Regions from separate parts of the Microbulbifer sp. ABF4_148 genome, predicted to be linked through region 1. Evidence: predicted binding sites of a transcription regulator. Region 1 holds the regulator's gene; each other region holds the start of a gene.

Region 1 (2,201 bases):
GAGTGAGTAAATCTTCCAATGTCATGGTTTACCGGTAATTTCGCAGCTTTTCTTTGTGCTTCAGCAGCTGGCGATCGAGCTTGTCTGTGAGTGAATCAATGGCGGCATACATATCGTCAGACTCGGAGTCAGCAAAGATGTCGCGACCGTTCACATGCACCGTGGCCTCGGCCTTCTGAATCAGTTTATCGACGGAGAGCACCACTTCTGTTCGTGTGGCCACGTCGTTATGACGGGAGAGTTTATCCAACTTGGATTCACAGTAATCGCGGATGGATGGGGTCACATGCAGGTTATCGCCACTGATGTTGATCTGCATAGAAGTCTCCTTTGTGAGCGCGTCTTATGACGTAAAAGTCATGGAGCCCACTCCGTCAGGGCGGCAACCCTACTAGGAAGTGGGTCAGAATGGAAGGATACACTCAAGGATTGGGGTTTGGTTGCAGGAAAAGAGGGTTATTCTGCCTGTAATTGGCGACTGACCTTGTTGTTTCAGTCAGCTTGTTCTTAAACGAGGCGTTTGCGCTCGCTGGAGGAGGGGATACCCATGGATTCGCGATATTTCGCGACGGTTCTGCGCGCGACTTTGATGCCCTGCTTATCCAGTTCCTGGGTGATCTTGTTGTCGGACAGGGGCTTGCGTGGCTGCTCTGCATCGATGAGCTTGCGGATCATCGCGCGAATTGCAGTGGACGATGCATCTTCACCGGAGTCGGTACTCACGTGGCTGGAGAAGAAATACTTCAGCTCGAATACGCCGCGGGGCGTGAACATATACTTTTGAGTGGTCACGCGAGAGATGGTCGACTCGTGCATGCCAATGGTTTCTGCGATATCGGCCAGTACCATGGGCTTCATGGCTTCCGGGCCATGCTCAAAAAAGCCCTGTTGTTTCTCCACGATACTGGAGGCCACTTTGAGCAGGGTTTCATTGCGGCTCTGCAGGCTTTTCAGAAACCAACGCGCTTCCTGCAGGTGGTCTCTCAGGAAGTTGTTATCTGCCGAGGTGTCGGCGCGCTTGATCAGGGCCGCGTAGCCACTGTTGATGCGCAGGCGGGGCGTGGTTTCCGGATTCAGTTCTACCTGCCAGCGGTCCTGTCGGCGGCTGACGATCACATCCGGTACCACATACTGCGGGTCTTCATCACCGAAGCTCTCGCCGGGGTGCGGGTTGAGTGTCTGGATCAGGCGCATCACTTCGCCGAGCTCGGACTCGCTGAGGCGTGTGCGTCTGCTGAGTTGACGGAAGTCCCGTTTGCCGAGCAGGTCCAGGTGCTCTCCGACGACCGCGCGCGCCTGCTCCAGCCAGAGTGTATCCAACGGCAGTTGCGCAAGTTGCAGTAGCAGGCACTCACGTAAGTCGCGGGCGCCGCAACCAGCCGGCTCGAATTGCTGGATGGCCTTCAGGACGGCGATGACTTCATCGGTTTCCGCACCGAGAGATTCCGCGATTTCCGCGATTGGCGACTCCAGGAACCCCCTGGGGTTGATATCGTCAATCAGCGCTTCGGCGATGCGTTTGTCCTGTTCGGTCAGTGGTGTCAGGTTGAGTTGCCAGAGGAGGTGGTCATTGAGATTGTCGGGAGCGGCATTGCGCAGCTCCAGCGTGCTGTCTTCCATTGGCCCGGCGCTACTGCCGCCGCTGTAGATATCGTCCCAGTGTGTGTCTACCGGCAGGTCTTCGGGGATATCCTTGTTCCAGTCTCCCTCCGCCAGCTGCTCTGACTCTGTTTCAGCGGCTGCTGTGGGTTGTTGAGCTTCCAGAGGTTGCGGATCTTCAGTGTGCGCTTCCGCGTGCTCTTCCGCCTCGACTTCCAGCATGGGGTTGCTGTCCAGGGCCGACTGCACCTCTTGCTGCAGGTCCAACGTCGAAAGCTGGAGCAGACGAATGGCCTGCTGCAGCTGCGGCGTCATCGTGAGCTGCGTGCCGAGTTTTAGCTGGAGAGACTGCTTCATGGGTGTCGGTAAGTTACTGCGGCGAAAGAATCTTCTGTTTATCCATGACGCCGCAGACTAACCTTCTGCAATCGCGATTACAAGCAATAAGTATGCCGAAAATGATGGGCGTGCGCGGAGCCGGCGGATCTTAGTCCAGTAGATTACGTTGGCGGGGTTCGCTAGGACAAACTACTGCGCCGGTCAGATCGTGAATTCGTGTCCCAGGTAGACCTCACGTACTTGCTGGTTTGCCAGCACCTCTT
Region 2 (2,201 bases), 340 kb from region 1:
ATACTCTTCATTTTCGCGAATACCGCTGCGCCCGAGGCGCAGAGACTCTGTGACCGTCTCGAGGTCCGTGCCGATACAGGAGGTGATTCCCATTCCGGTGATAGCTACCCGACGCATATTTGGTCTCCAGTAATGCTTTTCGACAATTATTGAGGCGAGCGTACCGGAGCCTGATGACTCCGGTTGTGTTCGGCTCGTTTATTAGAAGTCGTCCGTGCTGGTGAACAGGCCTACGCGCAGGTCTTTTGCGGTGTAGATCTCACGACCATCCACTGCCACGGAACCGTCACCGATGCCCATGACCAGTTTGCGCTCAACCAGGCGGCTCATCTGGATATGGTATGTCACCTTTTTGGCGGTTGGGAGAATTTGTCCGGTGAATTTCACTTCACCGCAACCCAGCGCACGGCCGCGGCCCGGGTTGCCTTTCCAGGCGAGGAAGTAGCCGAGCAACTGCCACATGGCATCGAGGCCTAGGCAGCCGGGCATGACCGGGTCGCCGGGGAAGTGGCAGTCAAAGAACCACAGGTCCGGGTGGATATCGAGTTCGGCGATCAGCTCGCCTTTGCCGTGGGCGCCGCCATCCTTGGAGATGTGGGTGATGCGATCCAGCATCAGCATGTTGGGAGCGGGTAGCTGAGCATTGCCCGGACCGAACATCTCACCCTGCGAGCAGGCGAGGAGTTCTTCACGGGAATAGCTGCTTTTCTGAACGAAGTTACTCATTTTGTCCCCAATTTTGGGCGTTTTTGCAAGAGCAGGCATTCTAAAGTGTGGGGGTGTGATGTCCAGCCAGTCATGCAGCTTTTTGTGGCTGGCACACCCTTTGCTGACTAGATTGCAGGGGTGAACGCCGCAAATGCCCGGTTTCGGCGCAAAATCCAAGGCGGACCAAACAGGTGAACTGCGTCACAAATTTGTGCTAAGTTCCGGGCCCCGGGGGGGGCAAATTAGAACCATTGCCATAGGCAGGTCGAAATGCTGAGAAAATGTTTGTTCCCTGTGGCGGGCTACGGAACCCGGTTTCTGCCGGCCACCAAAGCCATGCCAAAAGAGATGTTACCGCTGGTCAACAAGCCGCTCGTGCAATACGGCGTTGAAGAGGCGATCGAGGCGGGGCTGAGCGAGATCGGATTTGTGACCGGTCGCGGAAAACGAGCCATCGAAGATCACTTTGATACCAATTTTGAACTGGAAGCACAGATTGCCGGTACCGGTAAAGAGCGCTTCCTGGAGTCGGTACAAGATGTGATCGACCGCGCGAGCTTTTCCTATACCCGTCAGGGGGAGATGCGTGGGCTGGGCGATGCCATCTTGCAGGGCGAGCGGCTGGTGGGTGACGAGCCTTTTGCCGTTGTGCTGGCGGACGACCTGTGTCTGTGTGACGAACTGGGTGTCCTTGGGCAAATGGTGCAGCTGCACAAGCAGTTTCGCTGCAGCATCGTTGCGGTGGAGGAAGTTCCGCTGGAGCAGATCCACAAGTTCGGTGTGATTGCTGGCAACGAAATTAAACCGGGCCTGTATCAGGTGACCAGCATGGTCGAGAAGCCCGCGGCGGAAGATGCGCCCAGTAATATGGCGATCATCGGGCGCTATATTTTGACCCCCGATATTTTTGACCTGTTGCGTGAGACGCCACCGGGGAAAAATGGCGAGGTGCAGATTACCGATGCCCTGCTGGCCCAGGCGCAGCGCGGGTGCGTGCTGGCCTATCGCTTCAAGGGGCGGCGATTTGATTGCGGGTCTGTGGATGGCTTTGTAGAAGCCACGAATTATGTTTACGAAAATATCTATTTACCGTCATAAAATGGGGATTTCTGATAGTGGAGAGTGATCTAGTGGCCGAATTGACTTGTTTTAAGGCCTATGACCTGCGGGGGCGGGTACCGGACGAATTGAATACGGATGTGGCTTACCGGGTAGGGCGCGCTTTTGCCCAGTTCCTGGGCGCGAAGAAGGTCGTGGTCGGTCATGATATTCGCCTGACCAGTGGCGAGCTGACCGATGCGCTGGCCAATGGCTTGCGCGATGCGGGTGCAGATGTCTTTCATATCGGCGAGTGCGGTACCGAGGAAGTTTACTTTGCCACTTTCCACGGGGATTTCGACGGTGGTATCTGCGTGACCGCGAGTCACAACCCCATGGACTACAACGGCATGAAATTTGTTCGCGCAGGCAGTCGCCCGATCAGTGGGGATACC
Region 3 (2,201 bases), 2.0 Mb from region 1:
CAAAACAAGGTAAAGAGCACCTACCCGAATCAGTTCCGACTTGTACTCAAATGCCGACAGCGCCTTGAGGGAGTCACCCCCATCCCGCGCAAAGGGCAGGTACTCAAAATTGAAGAAGACCTGAAAATACTGGAAGTGCCACCAGTTGGTAACGGTCAACAAAAAACAGGCGGCAAGAATAATCAGCGTAATGACGACAGAAAGTCTGGGGAATCGCCATCCCAGGAGCAGAACCGCGGACAACACTAGGCAAGCTACCCCGAGCGAACTCGCAAGTCCAACCGGAATCGGGTTTGGCAAGCCAAAATAGGAAGTAAAGCTGATGGCCGATAGAGCAAGGACGACCAGAATAAAATCAAGCAGAGAAGTTCGCCGGCTCAATATGTTCACCTCTCAACCCGTCCAATACGGTACCTATGCACAAACAACAAACGACAAACGACAAACGACAAACGACAAAAAGTAAAAAGCCCCGCGATAGCGGGGCCTTTACTAAGCCTACTTAAACTAGAACTTAGAAACCACCGCGGCAGGAACCTGGCAGGTACTTCGGATCGACGCTAGTACCATCACCAGAAGCACCACAACGCCAGCCATAGATCAAAGCGCCTACGTCGGCATTGGTGAGAGTATCGCCTGCATTAGGACCAGTCATCGGGACCAGGGTTACCAGCTGACCATCAGTAACGCTCGGTGCGAGACCCTGAACGGCAATAGTGACCACACCATTGTCGTCAGTAGCAATGCTCTGTACGTACTTAGTTGCGGCGCTGGAGGATTCACAACCCCAAGTACCGCCAGTAGGCAAAGTAGAACCTACAGCAGACTGAACAGATTCAGTGATAGTGGTGCGGCATGCACTACCGGCAAGTACCACTTCAGACATTTTCGCGCGAACGGTGTAGTCCTGGTAAGCCGGCAGAGCCACAGCCGCCAGAATACCGATGATCGCAACTACGATCATCAATTCAATAAGAGTAAAACCCTGTTGTTTTTTCATTGTAACCGTCTCCATACAGACAATTAGATTGTTGGATGAATCCCGTGAGGAAGTCGCGTAAAACAATACAAGCAATGTGCCAATACGCGCAACCGCGAAACTGCAACAAAATCAAAGAATTAGCTGGGTATTTTTTAGGCAATTCGAGTTAAGCGTGTCACAGAGACTCACCAAGTGACAAAATTTGTCAGGTCCAAGCCGTTTGGGCAGGCAGGAGACATGGCAGCACGGAAGCCACTTTGGTCCCGGTCGCCGCTCAGAAATTGGGCGCCCCAATGAGCGCCTTCCTTATATGGCCTAAATGCGACCTAGTTGATTGGCCAACTCTGGCGAATTCGATATATTGGGGCTAAGCGCGCCAATTGGGCTGAGAGCGAAGCAACTCACCTTCTCCCGGGTAGCCCTATAAATCGTTTAAAAAACGCGCAAAATTCGACCGATCGCACAACCGTAGCCCAGGCATTGTAAGAATCATGAGCAGTATCCCCCTCAATGGACTGGCCAAGCAGCTGGTAGCAGAGCAGATTCTCGATGAGACGACCGCAGCGTCGGCCATGAAGGCTGCACGCCGGGAAAGCCAGACATTTGCACAACATGCGGTAGAAGCCAAGCTGGTCAAGAGCCGTGAACTCGCCACCATTGCCTCCAATGCCTTTGGCTCCCCAGTCTTTGACCTCGGCACCTACAACTTTGATCTGATCCCCAAAGACATCATTGATGAAAAACTGATCAGCAAGCATTTCACACTGCCCCTTTACAAGCGTGGCAACCGTCTGTTTGTTGCTGTGGCTGACCCGACCAACCTGTCCGGCCTGGACGAGATCAACTTCAACACCGGGCTTAATACTGATGCGGTCCTTGTCGAAGCGGACAAGCTGGCCAAGGCCATCGAAAGTTATCTGTCCAATAGCTCGGACATTAGTGCCGGCCTGGATGGCATGGATGACGAGGATCTCGATGCGCTCAACGTCGAAGGCGGTGGTGATACCCAGGAAAGCGAGGATGGTGAGCCCGGCGGCGACGAGGCCCCGGTTGTACGCTTTGTCAACAAAGTACTGCTGGATGCGATCCGTACTGGTGCCTCCGATATCCACTTCGAACCCTACGAGAAGAGCTATCGCGTACGTTTCCGCACCGACGGCGTTCTGCACGAAATCGCCAAACCCCCGATCCAGCTGGCGACTCGCCTGGCGGCACGCCT
Region 4 (2,201 bases), 1.8 Mb from region 1:
ATCACTCCGAGTTCGATCCGAAACTGGATGGCACGATCAAATCGGATGTCCTCCCGTTCCGCAGGAATTCCGCAAACCTGACACTCGACTTACCCGATACCCTGGAGCTCGGTTTCTACCATCGCTTCAATCAGGAATGGGGCCTGGCGCTCGGCCTGATGTGGACCGACTGGGACGACTTCGAGCGGCTGGAAGGCTTCGTGCCCGGCCAGGGAGAAGCCTTCAATCCGCTGCTGATCAAAGAAGAAAACTTTGAGAGCGGCTACCGCTTCAGTATTGGTGGTGAGTGGTACCCCTGTGAAGAAGTCACCTGGCGTATTGGCTATGCCTACGATCAAGGCGCTGCGCGTGACGGATTCAATCGCGAGGAATCAGAGGCATTCGGCTCGCCCATCACTTGGCGCACGCTATCTATTCCAGATACCGATCGTCAATGGGTAACCTTCGGCGGCACTTACGAATTCGACAAGCAGCTCTCCGTGGATGGTGGTATTGCCTATCTGTGGGGTGATGACGAGACGATTCTGGAGGGCAATATCTTGCCCACCGATGGTCTCGTCGGTCCAGGCACAGCGTTGCGCACCTACTTCGATGGCGGCACCACCAATATCGAAGCCTGGCTCATTGGTGCTTCCATCAACTACACCTTCTAGAGCCCATTCTGGACAACCTATACATGGCCCGTCAGCTTTGCTGGCGGGCCATTTTTTTGCCTACTGCGCTGCCCATCAACAGGCGCACTGCCTCCAATACGCGCACCCCTGCCCTTCCCGCTTTGTAAAATGACATCGCCACAGCCAATACGAGTCTCTCGCAGCACCACAGATTTGGATTGCACCATCCAATCGCACGATACATGCAACGCACCATCAACCAGCATCGCGGCGCGCCAATTCGGCTCGTCGACGCACCACGGGAGCGCAATCTCAGCGAGACGGGAACGCGGTAAAAAAGTCCAGTCGAGGGCGCGCATCGTTTAGACGCGCCCCAATTTCCTGTCCGCTATCGAGTCCCCGACGCCTTTCCACTGCGCTTGCATCCCACAGTGCACATTCCCCGAAAGGCCAGTATGGACAATGATTTACGTCGATATTCTATAAGACCGGCAATGCCCCTCGGCGTTGCGCCGAGCGCGGGGCGACCTTCAGAAAAATTAAATTGGCACAGTCCCTGCATTGATGTGGCAGAGCCCAGTTTCCGAGGTACTGCAGCGAAAGGGGCACAACAATTAGTCGACTGCCCCCGTTTTGGGGCAGCCTGAGCAAAGGCGCTCATTGACCTTCCGTCCGGTGACGGGAGCTCGATGAGCGCCTTTTTTTATGCGCGAATTTTGACAACTCACCGAAACGGAACAGGAGAGACTCTCTGATGAAATGGGCAACCCCTCTCAAGGCTGCGGCCATGTCACTCGCCATGCTGGCGGGTCTCGGCAGCACTGCCGCCCAGGCAGAAGAACTCGGATATCCCGAAAAAGAAGAGCTGACGTTTGGCTTTATCAAACTCACGGATATGGCGCCGATCGCTATCGCCTATGAAAATGGCTACTTCGAAGATGAAGGCCTTTACGTCACTATCGAAGCCCAGGCCAACTGGAAAGTTCTGCTCGATGGCGTTATCGATGGCCGTCTCGACGGCGCGCACATGCTCGCTGGCCAGCCAATCGCCGCGACCATGGGCTTCGGTACCAAGGCCGACATCATTACGCCTTTCTCCATGGACCTGAACGGCAACGGCATCACCGTTTCCAATGACATCTGGGAACAGATGAAGCCGAACATCCCCAAGATGGACGATGGCCGCCCGGTGCATCCGATCAAGGCCGACGCGCTCAAGCCAGTTGTTGAAAAGTACAAGGCTGACGGCAAGCCTTTCAACATGGGTATGGTATTCCCGGTCTCCACCCACAACTATGAGTTGCGTTACTGGTTGGCGGCTGGTGGCATCCATCCTGGATTCTACGCGCCGCACAAGGGTGACATCTCTGGACAGATCAGCGCAGATGCCTTGCTGTCTGTCACCCCGCCACCGCAAATGCCTGCCACCCTCGAAGCCGGCACTATTTATGGCTACTGCGTGGGCGAGCCCTGGAACCAGCAGGCTGTCTTCAAGGGTATTGGCGTACCGGTCGTAACTGACTACGAAATCTGGAAAGACAACCCGGAGAAAGTATTCGGCATCACCAAAGAGTTTGCTGAAAAGTA

Evidence for each region. The regulator sigma-54, encoded in region 1, starts transcription at its own class of promoters, with help from an activator protein. The targets are predictions, from matches to a motif close to TGGCACANNNNTTGCNNT.
Region 2: a site for sigma-54 is predicted at 816-833, ahead of galU (UTP--glucose-1-phosphate uridylyltransferase GalU). Genes of this name have one in related genera too.
Region 3: a site for sigma-54 is predicted at 1,065-1,082, ahead of ACXAD0_RS07530 (pilin). Genes of this name have one in related genera too.
Region 4: a site for sigma-54 is predicted at 1,160-1,177, ahead of ACXAD0_RS08365 (CmpA/NrtA family ABC transporter substrate-binding protein). Genes of this name have one in related genera too.

What each region holds. Positions count from the first base shown of each region.
Region 1 covers NZ_JBSWUI010000001.1:3,723,507-3,725,707, reverse strand. Annotated here, with positions in the region: gene ptsN (PTS IIA-like nitrogen regulatory protein PtsN) at 1-25, opposite strand, end outside; gene hpf (ribosome hibernation-promoting factor, HPF/YfiA family) at 29-319, opposite strand; gene ACXAD0_RS16435 (RNA polymerase factor sigma-54) at 508-1,956, opposite strand; gene lptB (LPS export ABC transporter ATP-binding protein) at 2,140-2,201, opposite strand, start outside.
Region 2 covers NZ_JBSWUI010000001.1:4,067,348-4,069,548, reverse strand. Annotated here, with positions in the region: gene fabB (beta-ketoacyl-ACP synthase I) at 1-117, opposite strand, end outside; gene fabA (3-hydroxyacyl-[acyl-carrier-protein] dehydratase FabA) at 202-726, opposite strand; gene galU (UTP--glucose-1-phosphate uridylyltransferase GalU) at 979-1,806, shown strand; gene ACXAD0_RS17865 (phosphohexomutase domain-containing protein) at 1,839-2,201, shown strand, end outside.
Region 3 covers NZ_JBSWUI010000001.1:1,748,470-1,750,670, reverse strand. Annotated here, with positions in the region: gene ACXAD0_RS07535 (LTA synthase family protein) at 1-381, opposite strand, end outside; gene ACXAD0_RS07530 (pilin) at 515-1,000, opposite strand; gene pilB (type IV-A pilus assembly ATPase PilB) at 1,474-2,201, shown strand, end outside.
Region 4 covers NZ_JBSWUI010000001.1:1,936,789-1,938,989, reverse strand. Annotated here, with positions in the region: gene ACXAD0_RS08370 (OmpP1/FadL family transporter) at 1-653, shown strand, start outside; gene ACXAD0_RS08365 (CmpA/NrtA family ABC transporter substrate-binding protein) at 1,402-2,201, shown strand, end outside.